DNA from 4 places in the Brachybacterium sp. GCM10030268 genome. Region 1 is predicted to be linked to each of the others. Evidence: riboswitches for the same ligand, from Rfam matches in the RefSeq annotation. Region 1 holds a riboswitch; each other region holds the start of a gene.

What was found. Region 1 has a riboswitch for thiamine pyrophosphate ahead of ACFQRD_RS00660 (ECF transporter S component). Riboswitches for the same ligand answer to the same signal wherever they lie in the genome.
Region 2: it holds a riboswitch for thiamine pyrophosphate, as region 1 does, so the genes downstream of both, ACFQRD_RS09525 (TenA family protein) here and ACFQRD_RS00660 (ECF transporter S component) in region 1, are expected to answer to the same signal.
Region 3: it holds a riboswitch for thiamine pyrophosphate, as region 1 does, so the genes downstream of both, thiO (glycine oxidase ThiO) here and ACFQRD_RS00660 (ECF transporter S component) in region 1, are expected to answer to the same signal.
Region 4: it holds a riboswitch for thiamine pyrophosphate, as region 1 does, so the genes downstream of both, thiM (hydroxyethylthiazole kinase) here and ACFQRD_RS00660 (ECF transporter S component) in region 1, are expected to answer to the same signal.

What each region holds. Positions count from the first base shown of each region.
Region 1 covers NZ_JBHTCW010000001.1:133,641-137,896, forward strand. Annotated here, with positions in the region: gene ACFQRD_RS00650 (M13 family metallopeptidase) at 1-1,939, shown strand, start outside; gene ACFQRD_RS00655 (glycosyltransferase) at 1,959-2,525, shown strand; TPP riboswitch at 2,560-2,667, shown strand; gene ACFQRD_RS00660 (ECF transporter S component) at 2,714-3,295, shown strand; gene ACFQRD_RS00665 (ATP-binding cassette domain-containing protein) at 3,306-4,256, shown strand, end outside.
Region 2 covers NZ_JBHTCW010000005.1:116,890-121,145, reverse strand. Annotated here, with positions in the region: gene ACFQRD_RS09535 (polysaccharide lyase family 1 protein) at 1-958, opposite strand, end outside; gene tenA (thiaminase II) at 1,266-1,928, opposite strand; gene ACFQRD_RS09525 (TenA family protein) at 1,925-2,587, opposite strand; TPP riboswitch at 2,704-2,797, opposite strand; gene ACFQRD_RS09520 (hypothetical protein) at 3,044-3,316, opposite strand; gene ACFQRD_RS09515 (homocysteine S-methyltransferase family protein) at 3,545-4,256, opposite strand, start outside.
Region 3 covers NZ_JBHTCW010000003.1:119,178-123,433, forward strand. Annotated here, with positions in the region: gene ACFQRD_RS06435 (LamB/YcsF family protein) at 1-474, opposite strand, end outside; gene ACFQRD_RS06440 (hypothetical protein) at 580-1,398, shown strand; gene thiE (thiamine phosphate synthase) at 1,496-2,173, opposite strand; TPP riboswitch at 2,300-2,406, shown strand; gene thiO (glycine oxidase ThiO) at 2,401-3,603, shown strand; gene thiS (sulfur carrier protein ThiS) at 3,600-3,842, shown strand; gene ACFQRD_RS06460 (thiazole synthase) at 3,846-4,256, shown strand, end outside.
Region 4 covers NZ_JBHTCW010000004.1:6,684-10,939, reverse strand. Annotated here, with positions in the region: gene ACFQRD_RS07535 (dienelactone hydrolase family protein) at 85-834, opposite strand; gene ACFQRD_RS07530 (hypothetical protein) at 941-1,861, opposite strand; TPP riboswitch at 2,037-2,136, shown strand; gene thiM (hydroxyethylthiazole kinase) at 2,128-2,961, shown strand; gene ACFQRD_RS07520 (thiamine phosphate synthase) at 2,958-3,680, shown strand; gene thiD (bifunctional hydroxymethylpyrimidine kinase/phosphomethylpyrimidine kinase) at 3,748-4,256, shown strand, end outside.

The sequences.
Region 1 (4,256 bases):
GCGATGGCTGCGCGAGCACCGGATCCCGGCGGACCGCTCCAGCGACGGAGCCTTCCATCAGCTGCGCGACCTCTCCGAGGAGCGGGTGCGGGAGATCGTCGAGCAGGCGGCGGCAGAGGTCGAGCAGGCGGCGGGGACCGGGGACGGGGCCGCCGAGGGAGCACCCGTCACCGACCGCGGCCGCGTCGGCGCGCTGTACCGCATGTTCATGGACACCGAGGCGATCGAGGCGGCCGGTACCGCGCCCCTCGAGGACATGCTGAGCGCCATCACCGCGGCCGACGACCTCGAGGCCATCACCCGCACCATGGCCGCCCCGGATTCGGGCGCGAGCGCCCTGCTGGCCTACGTGTGGACCGACGACCACGATTCCTCCAGCTACCAGGTCAAACTGCATCAGGGCGGGCTCGGCCTGCCGGATGAGTCCTACTACCGCGAGGAGCACTACGGGCAGATCCGCGAGGCCTACACCGAGCACCTGGCCGCTCTCGCCCGCCTGACCGGCCTGCCCGGCCGCGAGGGCCTGGTCGAGGGCGATGCGGACGCACAGGCCACCGCGGTGATGGACTTCGAGACCCGCCTGGCCGGATGCCACGTCGACGTCGTGCGCCTGCGCGACCGCGAGAAGTCCTACAACCCGATGGACGAGGCGCAGCGCCGCGAGCTGGCCCCGGCCTTCCCCTGGACCGCCTACATCGAGGGCACCGGCGCCCCGGAATCGGTCTTCGACGTGGTCTCGGTCGGCCAGCCCGAGTTCGTCTCCGCCGCTGCCGAGCTGCTGGCCGGCGAGGACCTCGCCGTGCTGCGCACCTGGCTGGCCCTCCACGCCGTCTCCTCGTACGCCCCCTACCTGCCCGCGGCCATCGTCGAGGAGGACTTCGCCTTCTTCGGGAAGGTGCTCTCCGGCGCCGAGGAGCTGCGCGAGCGCTGGAAGCGCGGCGTCGCTTTCGTCGAGGGCGCCGTGGGCTTCGCCGTCGGCCGCGAGTACGTCGACCGCCACTTCCCGCCGGCCCACAAGGAGCGCATGACCGCCCTGGTCGATGCTCTGCTGGAGGCCTACCGCAGCTCGATCGGGACCCTGGAGTGGATGACGCCGGCCACCCGGGAGAAGGCGCTGGCCAAGCTCGAGAAGTTCACACCCAAGATCGGCTACCCCGAGCGCTGGCGCGAGTACGACGGGCTCGAGGTGGTCCCCGGCGACCTGGTCGCCACCGCGCGCGCCGCACGCCGCTTCGACGCCGACTACGAGTACGCCAAGGTCGGCGGCCCCATCGACGAGACCGAGTGGCACATGACGCCGCAGACGGTCAACGCCTACTACAACCCCGGGCGCAACGAGATCGTCTTCCCCGCCGCCATCCTGCAGCCGCCGTTCTTCGACGGCGAGGCGGAGGACGCCGTGAACTTCGGCGGCATCGGCGCGGTCATCGGCCACGAGGTCGGCCACGGCTTCGACGACCAGGGCTCGAAGTACGACGGGGACGGCAACCTGGTCACCTGGTGGACGGCCGAGGACCGTCAGGCCTTCGACGACCGCGCCGCCACCCTCATCGCCCAGTATTCCGAGCTCTCCCCGCGCGACCTCGACGACTCCCACCGCGTCAACGGCGCCCTCACCATCGGCGAGAACATCGGCGACCTCGGCGGTCTCTCCATCGCCGTGAAGGCGTACCTGGCCAGCAGGTCCGCCGAGGAGGCCGCGGCCGAACTGGACGGGTACACCGGTCTGCAGCGCATCTTCCTGTCCTGGGCGACGGTGTGGCGGGGCAAGAACCGCACGCAGGAGGCGATCCGCCGGCTCGCGGTGGACCCGCACGCGCCGATGGAGTTCCGCTGCAACACGGTCGCCGGCCATCTCGACGAGTTCCACAGCGCCTTCGGCGTGCGCGAGGGCGACGGGATGTACCGCGCCCCCGAGGAGCGGGTGTCGATCTGGTGAGCACGACGGTGAGGATCCCGTGAGGCCCGAGGCGCCGTTCTACGTCGGCACCACCAGGCCCTCCTGGGTCGGGTGGACCCGCATCGCCCTGACCCTGCTGTTCGGTGCGGTCCTGGCGCTGGTGCTGGCCCAGCGCGGCCTCGTGGCCGCCGTGCCGCCGACCGCCGGGGTGTTCGCCCTGCTGGCGCTGTGGACCTGGATGGGCCAGCACACGCGCTTCATCGTCGACGACCGCGGCCTCACGGTGAGCCTCGGCGGGTTCCTCCCGCGCCCGACGTGGCCGCTGGCCGGCTTCCGCACCGTCCAGTACCGCATCGTGCCGCAGCCTGCCGTCGGGGCGAGCCTCGGCGGCTACGGATGGCGCCGCGGCATGGTGATCCCCGCCCGGCCCGAGGAGCTGCGGCCCGTCGGCGACCGGAAGCTGCTGACCGGCGGTGAGACGCGGCAGTCCTACCGCATGGTCGTCACCCGGCCGGGGACCATGGTCGAGATCGTCGGCCGCGAGGGCACCGGGTATCTGCTGACGCCCGAGGACCCCGAGGCGACGGCCGCGGCCATCGACCAGGCGATCCGGGCGCGGCGCTGACGCCACCGCCGAGGGAGTATCCTGAGTGCTGGTCATCCACTGACAGGGGAGCACCAACGGGGTGCTGAGAGTGCGCGAACCTGCGCAGACCCTCGAACCTGATCCGGTTCACACCGGCGTAGGGAGTCGGGATATCCGTGCGGCATCGATGATGCCGTGCGCCCCTTCCGTGAGAGGAAGGAGAAGTGATGACACGCTTTCGCACCATTGATCTGCTGGTCACCGTCATGATCGGGGCAGCCTTCGGCGTCGCGTTCCTGGGGTACGGCCAGCTCTACACCCTGATCAGCCCGCTGACGATGGCGTTCCGCCCCGCCGAGGGTCTGCTGGTGGGCATCTGGTTCCTGCCCGCCGTCCTCGCCGCCCTGATCGTCCGCAAGCCCGGCGCGGCGCTGCTGGCCGAGATGATCGCGGCATGCCTCGAGATGCTGCTGGGCGGCCAGTGGGGCTGGGGCACCGTGGTCTCCGGCCTGCTGCAGGGCGGCGGCGTCGAGCTCGCCGTCGCGCTGACCGCGTACCGCCGCTTCACGCTGCCGGTGGCCGTCCTCGGCGGAGTCCTCGCCGGCGGTCTGGAATGGATCTGGGAGCGCTTCGCCTACTACCCCGAGATGAGCTGGCCCTTCGCCCTCATCCTGCTCGGGTTCTTCCTCGTCTCCGGCGCCGCGCTGGGCGGCGGCCTGGGCTGGGCCGCGACCCGTGCCCTGGTGGCCACCGGCGCGGTGGATTCGCTCGCCGCGGGACGGGAGCACGCCCGCGCCGCCGCGGCGTGAGGACTGCGGCGTGAGAACCAGGGAATCCGCCGCCGGGGCCGCGCTTGCGCTGTCCCGGCTCAGCTGGCGCCCGAACTCGCGGCGGGAGCCGACGGTCGCCGACCTCGACCTGAGCATCCCCGCCGGTCAGCGCGTGCTGCTCGCCGGCGCGAGCGGCAGCGGGAAATCGACGGTGCTGCGCGCCCTCGCCGGTCTTCTCGATGAGGAGGCCGGCGAGCTCTCGGGGCACATGGCGGTCTCGTCCCGGCCCGGAGAGCGCGGCCTGCTGCTGCAGAATCCCGCGCACGCGCTGGTGGCCGCGACCGTGGGCCGCGATGCCGCCTTCGGGCCCGAGAACGCGGCCCTGCCCCGGCCGGAGGTCCACCGGCGGGCCGCGGCGGCGCTGGATGCCGCGCAGGTGGACCTGGAGCCCTCGCGCGGCCCGCTGGAGGCCTCCGGCGGGCAGCAGCAGCGCATCGCCCTGGCCGGCGCCCTCGCGCTCGGCCCGGACATGCTGCTGCTGGACGAACCCACGAGCATGCTCGACGCCGAGACCGCCCAGCAGGTGCGCTCAGCGATCCTGGCCAGCGCCGAGGGCCGCACCCTGGTCGTCGCGGAGCACCGGGTCGAGCCCTGGCTGGATCACGTGGACCGTCTGGTGGTCCTCGGCGAGCAGGCCCGGATCCTCGCCGACGGGGACCCGCGGACGGTGCTGGCCGCCCAGAGCGATCTGCTCGAGGAGGCCGGAGTGCTGGCGGGGCGGCAGGTGCCGCCGGATGCCGGGCCGTCTCCGCGGCGTCCGAGCGGGAGCGATCCCGGGACGGTGGTCGCCTCCCTCGATGAGGTCACCGTGCCGCGCCGGGGCGTCACGATCCCCGTCGGCCTGGAGGCGCGGGCCGGGCAGCTGACGGTGCTGACCGGGCCCAGCGGCGCCGGCAAGACGACCGTCGTCCGCGCCCTGCTGGGGGCGATGCGCCCCGCG
Region 2 (4,256 bases), on a different contig from region 1:
CGACTCCCCACGAGTAGACGAAGTGCTCTGCGTCGGGGATGACGAACAGGTTGTTGTAGACGTGGACAGCCCCGTAGCGGACGCGTGGGGCTCGCTCGGCGAGGTTCTCGAACCGGTTGTGATGGAAGGTCACGCGAAGCTTGCCCTCGTCCTCCGGCTTGCTGTCGCTGTTGCCGATCAGCACCGAGGTGCTCCCGTTCCTGATCGTGCTCCAGCTGACGGTGACCAGGTCTGCCTGATTGGTGATGTCGAGCAGGCCGTCGACCCGGTGGACCACGTCGCCGAAGATGGTTTCCTTGGGCTCGCCTGCGCGATACGGTCCGTCGATGGTCAGGTGATCGAGCCACACGTTCTTGGCGCCGATCAGACCGACGACGTCGAAACCCTCGGAGACCCACCCGTCCTGGTTGCGCTGCGGGAAGCAGTTCTCCATGCCGGTGAGCTCCAGGTTCCTCACGATGATGTTCTCGCCGCGCAGGATCAGACTCACACCGATCAGGCGTGCGTCGTCCTCACCGATGAGCGTGAGATTGCTCGGCAGGTCCAGCTGGATGCTGTTCAGCTGTGCCTGGTGGGAACGGTCGCGTGCGTCCTCGAGCGGTCCCTCCGGGTCACCGTCGTAGTGGGCCGGGTCGTACTCCTCGAGGTACGCCTCCAGGTCCCACGCGGGGTCGGCGTAGTCCTCGCACGTCAGCGCAGCCCCGTCGGGCCCCGTGTTCATGTCGATCGTGCCGCGGACCGTGATGATCACGGGCTCGTCGCCGGCTCGCTCGAGCGCGGAGATGAGTTCGGCCTTGGTCGTCACGGTGAACACCATGTCGCCGGCGGCGTCGGCACCTCCCGTGGTGCCGGCGCCGGCGGACCCCCAGCCGTCCCCGGCGCGCAGGGTCTCTCGCGCCGGGTCCTCGGGGCGCGCCTGCGCGGTGGTCGCGCCGACAGCAGTCAGGGGGGCAGCCACCGCTGCGGTGGTCAGGGCTTGCATCAAACGTCGGCGTCGTAGCACGGGCTCTCCTGAGTGTGGATTGCTGTCCTTCGAATGGACCGCCGTCGGCGGGGTCATTCGTCCGATCGCAGCGGGTTCGCCTCTCGGGTACGGCGACCACACAGGGGATGTCGTGGCAGAGCGCGGATCATCCTCGCGCCCTCGCGATGAGAAACCGGTTTCCCGCTGATCTTGGGTGCGACCATACTGTGCCGCTGGCCTCGTATCAACCCTCGATGGCGGGCGGGAACCGATTTCTGGCTGCCCGCCGCGGCGTGGCCCCTCACTCCACGGCGCCGTCCAGCGCCTGCTGCCAGAAGGCGGATTCGAGCCGGGTCGCGGTGCGGAACACCGTGGCCACCTCCTCGAATCGCTGCTCGGTGAGGGACCGCGCCGCCAGGACGTCGAGGTGGGCGATGGCGTCGCGCGCGGCCTGCTGGAACTCCTCGCTCGCGTACTCGGCGATCCAGTCGCGGTAGGGGTGCTCCGGCTGCTCCTCGAGGCGGGGAGCCAGACGGGCCCCGATCTCGGCGTACCCGATCGCGCACGGGGCGAGGGCCACATTCAGATCGAGCTGGTCCCCGACCTGCCCGCTGTCCAGCACGTACCGGGTGTAGGCGACGGTGGCCTGCTTCTCGGGTGCGGCGTCCAGCTGCGAGCGATCGATGCCCCAGCTCGCGGTGAGCCGCACATGCAGCTCGGTCTCGGCCAGGGTCGTCGCGAGGGCATCGGCGGAGTGCTGGATGTCCTCGAGCCGTCGGCTCTTGAAGGCGGCCAGCGCGTTGGCCCGCGCGAACTGGACGAGGAACAGGTAGTCCTGGATCAGGTAGTCCTGGAATGCGGCGAGCGGCAGTGTGCCCGCGCCGAGCTGCTCGACGAACGGGTGGCGGGTGTAATCGTCCCAGTCGGGCAGGGCGGCGGACCTGAGATCGTCGAACAGGCTCATCGTGCCTCCCCGGTGAACGGGTGGAGGTAGGACTGCTCGAAGAAGTCGAGCTCGAGGGCGACGGTGCGCTCGAAGAACTCCCGGGCCCGCTCGGGGCTGCCGGGTCCTGCTGCGTCGAGCTCGGCGTGCAGGAAGTTCACGAAGCCGGCGAAGTCCGGGTTGTCGTGGAGGTCGATCCATTCGGAGTGGACGAAGCTGCTCGGCCGCGGGTCCGGAGCGGCGGCGGCCCAGTCGTGGTAGAGCCATTCGGTGACCACCAGCACGGCGAGGATCGCGGCATAGTCCCGGGTCTCGGCGGCTTCGCGGAAGATGGTGGTGAAGCCGGTGGTCGCCAGCGTGTCCGGGACGGTTGCGCGGTCGTGCTCGCTCACGCCCAGGGACTCGAACGCGCGCAGGAAGTAGGTGTTCTCGTCCCCGGCGACCTCGCCGACGAACTGCGAGAGTCGCAGCCGGGCCTCGAACGCGGGAGCCTCGGCGATGCCGGCGCCGAGGAGCACCAGGAAGCTGTCGAGGAAGCGATGGTCCTGGATCAGGTATCCGGCCATCACCTCATCGGGGATCGACCCGTCGTGGAGCTCCGCCACGAAGCGGTGCTGGACGGCTCGGGTCCAGGTGGGTTCGCTGGCCCCACGGAGGTCGTCGGTGAAAGAGGTGGACATCGGGACTTCTCCTCGTCAGTCGATCCGTCCGGATGGGAGCTCCCGATCCGGTGACCCGGGGCCCGACCTCGAGGCGCGCTCGCGACGCGGCGAGCGGCGCAGTGACGCAGTGACGCAGTGCGACGTCATGACATCCCTCCGCGAGCGCTAACTCGATCAGGTTCGTCGGGTGTGATCTCAGCCCCTGGCGGGGCACCCCGTGTCGACGACGACCTTACCCCGACATAGCAGGAGCCGCCCCGGGACCCCGGCGCTGGGGCCGGGTCCCGGGGCGGCTGAGCGGGGCCGTGATCGCCCACGTCGATCCCCGGAGGGTCACCGATCACGCGACGAGACTCCGCATGACCGATGGGTCGGAGATCAAGCGATCAGGTGGGCCGACGGTCTCGCCGATCAGGTGGGCCGACGGTCCCGCCGGTCAGCGAGCGGCGTCCCGCTGCTTTGGCGGGTCGCCGTTCACTCGGAGTCGAAGGCGCCGTCGTCGGCCCCGAAGGCACTGTCCTCGGAGCCGTCCTCACCGGTCGCCTCGGGGGCGTAGTCCTCGTCGAGCGGGACCTCGCGGCGCTGGTCGAGGACATCCGCTGGATCGGCGTAGGCGGAGGTGACGGAGCCGAGCTCCTCGGAGCCGAGGGCGTCCGTGGTCCCGTCGTCCGGCAGGGCATCGACCTCCTGGTCCAGGGCGTCCTCGAGCGGGGCCTCGGGGGAGTGCTCGTGCGGCGTGCTGGTCATCGTCCTGCTCCTTTCCTCCGGTGGTGTCCGGTCACTGGCAGTATCCGATATTCCGCGCCGATGATCGACTGCTCCGGCCCGCGATCGCTGGAAGCTCAAGCCCTCGCGCCGGGCGGAGCCCCGAGCGACGTCGGGCCGAGTCCCGAGCTCTTCGGGCCGAGTCCCGAACTCTTCGGGCGGAGCCCGGAGCCTCGTCGGGCCGGACCCGTACCTGCCCGGGGCCGACGCTCAGGCGCGCGAGCCCAGGCCGACGATGTGCTCCGGGAGACGCTCGTTGCTGCCGTACATGAAGTGGTTCTCCATGCGCTCGGAGTAGCGGCTCGCCTCGGTGGTGCGGCCGACGGCCTCGGCGACCTCGCGGATGTGGATCGGGGCTGCGCCGCAGCACACCCCGAGGTAGTTCACGCCCAGCTCCAGCGCCTCACGGGCGAAGGCGCTGATCTCGTAGCGGTTGGTCAGCAGCGGATCCAGGGCGGTGGGGAAGGTGCGCCCGTGCGGGGAGGGCACGGCCGCGGCGGGGTCGGAGAGGTTGAAGAACGTCGGCTCCTCCTCCGTGGTGCGGTACGGGATCGGCAGGGCGCCGACGTGGCAGTCCACGGCCTCGCGGATCTCGCGCAGCCACGGCAGCATCGTCGCCGGCCCGCGGAAGCAGTTCAGGCCCACCACGTCGGCCCCGGCCTGCTCCAGGCGCTGTGCGGTCTCGACGATCCCGGCGCCCTCGGCCATCTCCTGGAACGCCATCGGGGCGAGGGTGATCACCACGGGCAGGCCGGAGGCCTTGGCGACCTCGAGCGCGGTCAGCGCCTCCTCGGCGTAGTAGAAGGTCTCCCCGACGATCAGGTCGGCCCCTTCCTCGACGGCCCAGCCGACCATCTCCTCGAACATGCCTCGGACCTCGCGCTGCGTCGTGGTGTCCGCCGGGTCCCAGATGTTGGAGTTG
Region 3 (4,256 bases), on a different contig from region 1:
CCGTGCCCTCTCCACGACCACGGCGCCCGGCGCGGCGACCAGCGGGAGGTCCCCGAGGTCGCGTAGCGCCTGGATCACGGCGCCGGCCTGGGCCTCGTGGCGAGCCAGGGTGTTGTACAGGGCGCCGTGGGGCTTCACGCCCCGCACCGCGGTGCCCTCGGCGCGGGCCATCGCCTCCAGCGCGCCGACCTGGACGATCAGCAGATCGGTGAGGTCGGCCGGGGCGATGTCCAGGAATCTCCGGCCGAAACCGGCCAGGTCCGGGTAGGCGACGTGCGCGGTGATCGCGACCCCGTGCTCGGCGGCGGCCCGGCAGGCGGCGCGCATCGTCCCCGGATCCCCGGCGTGCCCTCCGCAGGCGATGTTCGCCGTGGTCACCACCTCGAGCATGGCCGCGTCATCACCCATCGACCACGCGCCGAAGCCCTCACCCAGATCGGCGTTGAGGTCGCACACGGGATGGTCGGCGCTCATGCGGCTGCTCTCCTTCGCTCTGCCCGCCACGACGACGGGGTCACCGCTCATTGTCCGCGCACGGCGCCGGCGCGGCCAGGGGTGACGGGCGGTAGTGTCGCGGCCATGAGCGAGCGCCCGACCGACCAGACCGATCCGTCGCCGCGCGCGGGCTCCTCGGCGCCGGACAGCTCCGCCGCGCACCACGTCCTGGACCAGGCCGACGGCGGCGAGCCCCGCCGGCTGCTGTCGCTGAGCGATGAGCAGCTGGCCGGTCTCGACGGGCACCAGCAGCCCCAGTTCACCGCCATGCCCTGGCTCGACCAGCGCCCCGACCAGGCCGCCGTCGCGGCCGACGTCGGACTGCGCTCGCTGATCGCCGACGGGCGGGTCAGCGCTGCCCGGGACGGGGCGACCGGGCGGCTGCGATGGGTGGCCGGCACCGAGCTCCGCGGCTGCCAGCTGCTGCGCCGCACCGCCGCGCGATTCGCCACCGCGGAGCGCACGGTGCAGTCCGAGAGCGGCCCGCTGGTCAGCCGCGCGTACTACTACGTCCATGAGACCGGTGTGCTCGAGGAGGAAGTGACCCCGTCGGGCATCCACCACTTCACACCGTTGCGGGTCGAGCAGGTCCCCGCCCGGATCGCCACGCTGATCGACCCGAACTCCGTCGCCGGCCAGGGCGGCGCCCCGGTCACCGTGCGCCGCACCGAGCTCGCCTCAGGACACCCGCTCGCCGCCCGGCTCGCCGACACCCGTGCCCAGAGCGTGCTGACCACAGTGCACGCCGACGACGACAGCGTGCAGCAGGTCAGCGTGTATGTCACCGGCAGCGAGGTGCTCACGATGGAGGCGCTGGACCCGGCCGCCGAGGACCCGCCGCTGGAGTTCCGGCCCGTCGACGCGGGCGACCTGGTCGCACTCGCCGCGGCCGTCGTCTCCTGAGCGCCTCCCGCAGGATTCGCCGGCCCGCGCGCGGCCCATCGCGCTGGTCAGAGGCTTCCGCGGGGCCCCTCAGCTCGTGAGGACGTCTCAGCGTCGGTCAGCTCGTGAGGGCGTCCCGCAGCGTCCGGGCCGCTGCCTCGGGATCGTCGGCCTCGGTCACGGCGCGGACCACCACGATCCGCTCGACACCGGCGCCGAGCAGCTCGGGGACACGTTCCGCGTCGACTCCGCCGATGGCGAAGAACGGCTTCGCGTCCCCCGTCCGCTGGGCGGCGGCGCGCGGCAGGTCGAGGCCGACGGGGGCGCGGTCCGGCTTCGTCGGCGTCGCCCACACCGGACCGGTGCAGAAGTAGTCCAGACCCGCATCGGCGTCGGCCGCCTCCATCTGCTCGATGGTGCGGGTCGAGCGGCCGATCAGGACGTCGCGGCCCAGCAGCGCACGGGCATCCAGCGTGCTCAGGTCGCCCTGGCCGAGGTGGAGGATGTCCGCGCCGGCCAGCGCGGCGACGTCGGCCCGGTCATTGGCCGCCAGCAGCGTGCCGTGCGCGTCGGCGATCGGCCGCAGCGCCCGCAGGGCCTCGACCTCGGCGCGGGCCTCGGCCGCCTTGTCCCGCACCTGCAGGATGTCCACTCCGCCGCGGAAGGCGGCCTCGGCGAAAGCCAGCAGGCCCTCGAGCCCGCGCGAGAGGTCGACGCAGACGTACAGGCGGGAGGCGCGCAGGGCTTCGCGGCGCCGGGCACCGGCCTCGCTGGTCGCCGACGAGTGAGCGTTCATGGGCACAGCCTGGCACAGAGCGTGACCGGGACCCGGAACCTCCGGCCTGCCGGCGCCGTGCCGCCGGCACCGTGCCGCAGGCACTGGCCCGCCGGCTCGTCGGCGTCTGCGCCGGCGCGTAGACTCGAGGGGTTCCGTGGGAGCCCGAGACGCCGGGCTGAGAGGGCGCAGCGCGCCGACCACCAGCACTGGATGCGGATCATGCCGCCGTCAGGAGGAATCTCAGGATGCGTGCCATGCATGTCGCCGTCATCGGCGCGGGCATCGTCGGCCTGCTCACCGCCGCCGAGCTGCGAGCGCGTGGTCACCGCGTGGAGATCCACGCCGAGGGGGTCGCCGACGGGGCCACGTTCGCGGCCGCCGGGATGCTCGCCCCCGCCGCGGAGATCCAGGTCGGGCAGGGCCCGCTGTGGGCCATCATGCGCGAGGCCTCCCAGGCGCACCGCGATCTCGCGAGCCGCCTCGCCGCGCGCACCAGCGTGGACCCCGGCTACCGGGACGATTCGACCGTGATGATCGGACGGGACCACGCCGACGCCGCCGCGCTGCGCGACCTGGCCGAGATCCAGCGCTCCACCGGAGCGGCCGTCCGCGAGCTCACACCCCGGGAGCTGCGCCGTCTCGAGCCCGCCCTGGCCCGCGGCATCGCCGGCGCGCAGCTGATCGAGCACGACCACCAGGTCGACCCGCGGCGCCTGGCCGCCGCCGTCCAAGACATCCTGGCCGGAGCGGGCGGACCCGGGGACGGCCCCGCCGTTGCCATCCACCGTCGCCGCCTCACCTCGCTCGAGGAGATCGACGCCGAGCGGATCGTGCTGGCCGCAGGGCTGGGTGCGGGAGAGATCGCGGGCCCGCACCGCCGCCTCGGCCTCGCCCTGCGCCCCGTCCACGGCGACATCCTGCGCGTGCGCGTGCCGACCTCGCTGCTGGCCCCGGGCGAGGACAACCTGGTGGCCCGCACCGTGCGCGCCACCGTGCGGGGACGATCCGTCTACCTGGTCCCGCGCGCCGATCGCCACCTGGTCATCGGTGCCACCAGCCGCGAGGACGACCTCGCCGGCACCTCCACCGGCGGCGTCCACCAGCTGCTCCAGGACGCGATCGAGATCGCCCCGTCCGTGCGGGAGACCGAACTGGTCGAGGTCACCACCCGGGCACGCCCCGGCACCCCCGACGACCTCCCGCTGCTGGGCCCCGTGCCCGGCGATGACCGCGTGATCGTCTCGACCGGCTACCACCGCCACGGGATCCTGCTGTCCGCTTGGGCCGCCCAGCGCACCGCCGAGCTGCTCGAGGACCCCGCCGCGCCCCGCTCGCAGCTGCTCGACGCGGTCCGGCCCGAACGCTTCACCATCCCACCGCCGACGGCGTCCCTCCCGCCATCCCCCGTACCCAGCGCCACCGCCTCATCCGCCCAGGAGAACCCATGAATCTGTCCCTGACCGTCAACGGCGACGAGGTCGCACTCCCGCCGGGAAGCACCGTCCGCGACCTGGTCAGCTCCCGCCTCGGCCAGGAGATCGGCGAGGACGGCCGCGCGAGCGACGGCAGTCCGCTCGGCGTCGCCGTCGCCCTGGACGACACCGTCGTGCCCCGCACCCGCTGGGCCACGACGCCCGTGCCCGATGGCGCGCGCTGCGAGTTCGTCACCGCCGTGCAGGGAGGCTGACCCATGACCCGTCCCTCCGCACGTCCCGACCTCGCCGACGACTCGTTCACCATCGCCGGCACGCCCCTGACATCGCGCCTGATCATGGGCACCGGCGGGGCCACCGACCTCGCCGCGCTCGAACGCGCCCTGGTCGCCTCCGGCACCGCGCTGACCACCGTCGCGATGCGCCGCTTCTCCGCGGCCACCGGCAACTCGGTGTTCACGCTGCTCGAGCGGCTCGGGATCAAGGTGCTGCCCAACACCGCCGGCTGCTTCAGCGCCCGCGACGCCATCCTCACCGCGGAGCTCGCCCGTGAAGCGCTGGAGACGGACTGGATCAAGCTCGAGGTCATCGCCGACGAGGACACCCTCCTGCCCGACGGCATCGAACTGGTCGAGGCGACCGCCGAGCTGGTCCGGCGCGGCTTCACC
Region 4 (4,256 bases), on a different contig from region 1:
CGGGCGGGTGATGCGAAGGCGCGGGCGCAGATACGCAGATACTCGGCCGCGGAGGGTCAGGCGCGGAGGGTCAGGCGCGGAGGGTCAGGCGCGGAGAGGGAGCGTCTCGGCGAGGAAGCCGACGGTCTGCTGCCAGGCCGCGTCGGACGCCTGCGCGTGGTGGACGAACGGGTGCGGGTTGTCGAAGGCGTGCCCCGCACCCTCGTGCAGTTCGAACCGCACCTGCTCGCGGGTGCCGCCGGCGGTGACGGCGTGGCGGATCTGCTCGACGGTCTCGGGCGGGATGAAGTCGTCTGCCGTGCCGAAGTGGTGCAGGCTCGGCATGGTGACCACGCCCGCGCGATCCAGCAGGGAGGGCAGGGCCGAGCCGTAGTAACTGACCAGCGTCGTGGGCGGGCGGTCCTCCTCGGCGGCGGACGCCGCAGCGGCGAAGGCCAGGCCGCCGCCGTAGCAGAAGCCCAGCAGCCCCACCCGTTCGGAGTCCACCGCGCCGTGCGCACGCAGCGCGCCCAGGGCGGCGATGGCGTCGGCCTCGGCTCGCTCCCAGGGCAGCTGCTGGGTCAGGGTCATGGCCTCGCCGAGCCAGGACTCCGCGTCCTCCCAGTCGTCGATGCCGACGATCGGCGGATCGAGGCGGGCGAAGAGCTGCGGGGCCAGCACCGCATAGCCGAGCGCGGCGAGATCTGCGCAGCGCCGCTGGATGTAGTCGGAGACGCCGAAGATCTCCTGCAGCACCACGAGGCCGGGCACCGGCTCCTCGCGGTGCTCGGGCAGCCAGAGCAGTCCGGGCAGGTCGCCGGCATCGGTGGGGATGGGCAGTGTGGTCGCGCTCACGCGATGACTGTATCGCGAGGGGCGCCGGGCACTCACTCGCCCTGCGGCCTCCCCCGCTCGGCCGCACGGCCTGGCCGCGATGCTCGGTCGCTCCGCTGGACGACGGTCACAGGGTCTCGATGCCCACCAGCAGGCCCTGGTCGTTGCCGGCGAATGCCCCGGGCGCCACCTCCAGCTCCCACTGATCGCCGCCGGCGGTGGTCGCGGTGCAGGCCACCGGTTCGAAGGTCGCGAAGGAGAGGCCGTCCTGGCAGGTCACGTCCTCCCAGTCGGCGTAGTCGACGGGGACGTAAGCATTCGGGGAGGTGAGCACCTCCAGCGTGTGCTGCGCGAGCTGCTCGGAATCCAGGTCTTCGGCCCCGAACGTCGAGCTGACGCCGAGGCCGGTGAGGGACACGGTCTCCTTCAGCAGGACCTCGGCCGGCCCGGTCAGGGCGCCGCCGGTGGTGAACAGGATCGCGACCCTGCTGCCGGCGGTGAAGTCCTCCTCGGACGGGATCCGCACCGAGTGCGCCGTCCATTCCTGGTCCGGGTCGGGAGAGTCGACGCTCGCCGGGCCCATGCACGACGCGGTGGCGCCCGGGCTGAGCGTGAGCTCGTCGTAGCACTCGGCCATCCCGCCGAGGGGCCCGGTCAGCAGGGCGGCCAGCTGGTCGGGGCTGCGCACGAGGTCGCCCTCACCGGGCTCCTCGGGTCCCAGATCGGTGACGAGCACGAGACGGGTCTCAGGCTCCGTCGGCTCCGTCGCCTCGTCCTCGTCGCCGGCACCCACCCCATCGTTCTGTTCGGCTCCCTCGTCCGAGTCCCCGTTCCCCTGCTCACTGCTGGTCGCGGCGCCCCCGCCGTCGCTGCTGTTCTGCCCGGCTCCCTGCCCTTCCCCCTGATCTGATGTCTCGGACGGTGCCCCCGCGCTGTCCTCCCCGTCGGCTCCGGCGCTCGTGCTGCAGGCCGACGCGGACAGCAGCGCCGCCCCCGCGGCGACGGTCAGTACGGTGCGGGCCCGGCGTGCGGTGCTCGTGATGGTCATGGCGTCCTCTCCGCCGACTGCGGGAGACGGTTGTCCGTCGTGGATCCGCGTCGATGCGTTGCCGCTCACACCGTCGCATCAGGTCAAGGGAAGGTCAAGAGAGTGCCATGGAACTACAGACTTGAGAGTGTGAAGATCCTGTGTGCCCCTGCGCCGCCCCCTGCTAGAGTCGCCGACCAGTGACGCGGGGTGCCGTCGAGAAGCGGCGGCTGAGAGCACACCCGTCGAACCTGCCCTGGTCTGCACCTGCGAAGGGATCGTCACCGATGACTACGAGCACGCCCGAGAACCGACTGCGCAGCGCCCTCGAGGCGCTCAGCGGGCACAGCCCGCTCGTCCACTGCATCACCAACACCGTCGTCCAGCAGATCACCGCCGACGTCCTGCTGGCCATCGGGGCCGCCCCCGCGATGGTGGACCACCCGCAGGAGGCGCCGGTCTTCGCCGCTGCGGCCGACGCACTGCTGGTGAACACCGGCACCGTGGCCGAGGGACAGGTGCAGGCGATGCCCGCCGCCGCCCGCGCCGCCCGCGACGCCGGACGGCCCTGGGTGCTCGACCCGGTCGCCGTCGGCTCGCTGCCCGTCCGCACCCCGCTGGCGCACGAACTGCTGACCCTCGGGCCCGCCGCCGTCCGCGGCAACGCCTCCGAGATCGCCGCGCTCGCCGGCACCGGCGGGGGAGGGCGCGGCGTCGATTCCACCGACACGGTCGAGGCGGTGCTCGACGCCGCCCGCGACCTCTCCGCCCGCACCGGTGCCGTGGTCGCGGTCTCCGGGGAGCGCGACGCGATCGTCTCCGCGGGTCGCACCACAGTGCTGACCAGCGGCGACGCCCTGCTCGCGCGAGTGATCGGTACCGGCTGCGCGCTCGGCGCGACCTGCGCCGCCCTCCTGGGCTCAAGTCGCGACACCGACCTCACTCCCCACGACGCGGTGCTCGCCGCACATGCCCTGCACGGCGCCGCCGGAACCCTCGCCGCGCGCGAGGCGCAGGGAGTCGGGTCCTTCGCCGTCGGCTGGCTCGATGCGCTGGACACCCTCACGCCCGCCGACGTGCTCGAGCTCGTGGGTCTTCAGGAGCAGGCGGCCCCGGCGTGATCCGGCCGTCCCTGCGCACCGCCCATGCGGCCGACTTCTCGCTGTACCACGTCACCGACTCGGCGCTGTCCGGCGGGATCGACGCGGTGCCCGGCGTGGTCCTCGCCGCCGTCCGCGGCGGAGCGGGCGCGATCCAGCTGCGGGACAAGGACGCCTCCGACGCCGACCTGCTCGAGCTGGTCCGCGCATGCCGGGAACGCCTGGCGAGCGAGCTCGGCCCTCGCGCCCAGAAGGTGCCCTTGTTCGTCAACGACCGTCTCGGTGTGGCCGAGGCCGCGCGGTGCCACCTCCACGTGGGCCAGAGCGACGTCGCCGCGGCCGCTGCCCGCGAGGTGCTCGGGGAGGAGCTGATGATCGGCCTCTCCGCCGGCACCGCCGGCCAGGTGCGCGCCGCGCTCGCGGAGGACACGGCCGACGTGCTGGGCATCGGCCCGATCCGCGCGACCGCCACCAAGGCCGATGCCGCGCCGCCGCTCGGCCTGGAGGGACTGGGGGAGTGCCTGGACCCGTGGCGGCAGGCGCGGCACGTATCGGCCGCCTCAGCTCCGCTGGCCGTCGCCATCGGCGGCATCGACCATCGCCTCGCCCCGGAGATCGCGGCGACCGGTGTGGACGGTCTCTGCGTGGTCTCGGCCATCGCCGCGGCACCCGACCCCGCTGCGGCCGCCGGCCGACTCCGAGAAGCCATCGACCAGGGCCGCTCATCCAGCAGGCCGTGACCACCTGTCCGCGGACCCCGGCTCCCCACCGGCCCGGCTCCGCAGCACACCCCAGGAGGACCGCCCCATGCGACCACCCACAGCACTGACCATCGCCGGCTCCGACCCCAGCGGCGGCGCCGGCTTCCAGGCCGACCTGAAGACGTTCACGGCACTCGGCGTCTACGGCACCACCGCGATCACCGCCGTGATCGCGCAGAACACCCGCGGCGTGCAGTCCGTGACGCCGATGACCGCCGAGGACGTCCAGTCGCAGCTGACCAGCGTGCTGGATGACATCCCGCTGGACGCCACCAAGCTGGGGATGCTCACCTCCGCCGAGGTCGTCGCCGCCGTCGCCGAGACCATGGCCGCGCGAGCCGGCCAGTTCGGCACCGTCGTGCTCGACCCGGTCATGGTCGCCACCAGCGGCGATGAACTGCTGCCCCGGCAGGCGGCACAGAACCTGCGCGAACTGCTGCTGCCGCTGGTGCACGTGATCACGCCGAACCTGCCCGAAGCGGCGAAGCTGCTGGATGCGGAGGTCGCCCCCGATGTCGAGACCATGCAGGAGCAGGCCGTGCGGCTGCAGCAGCT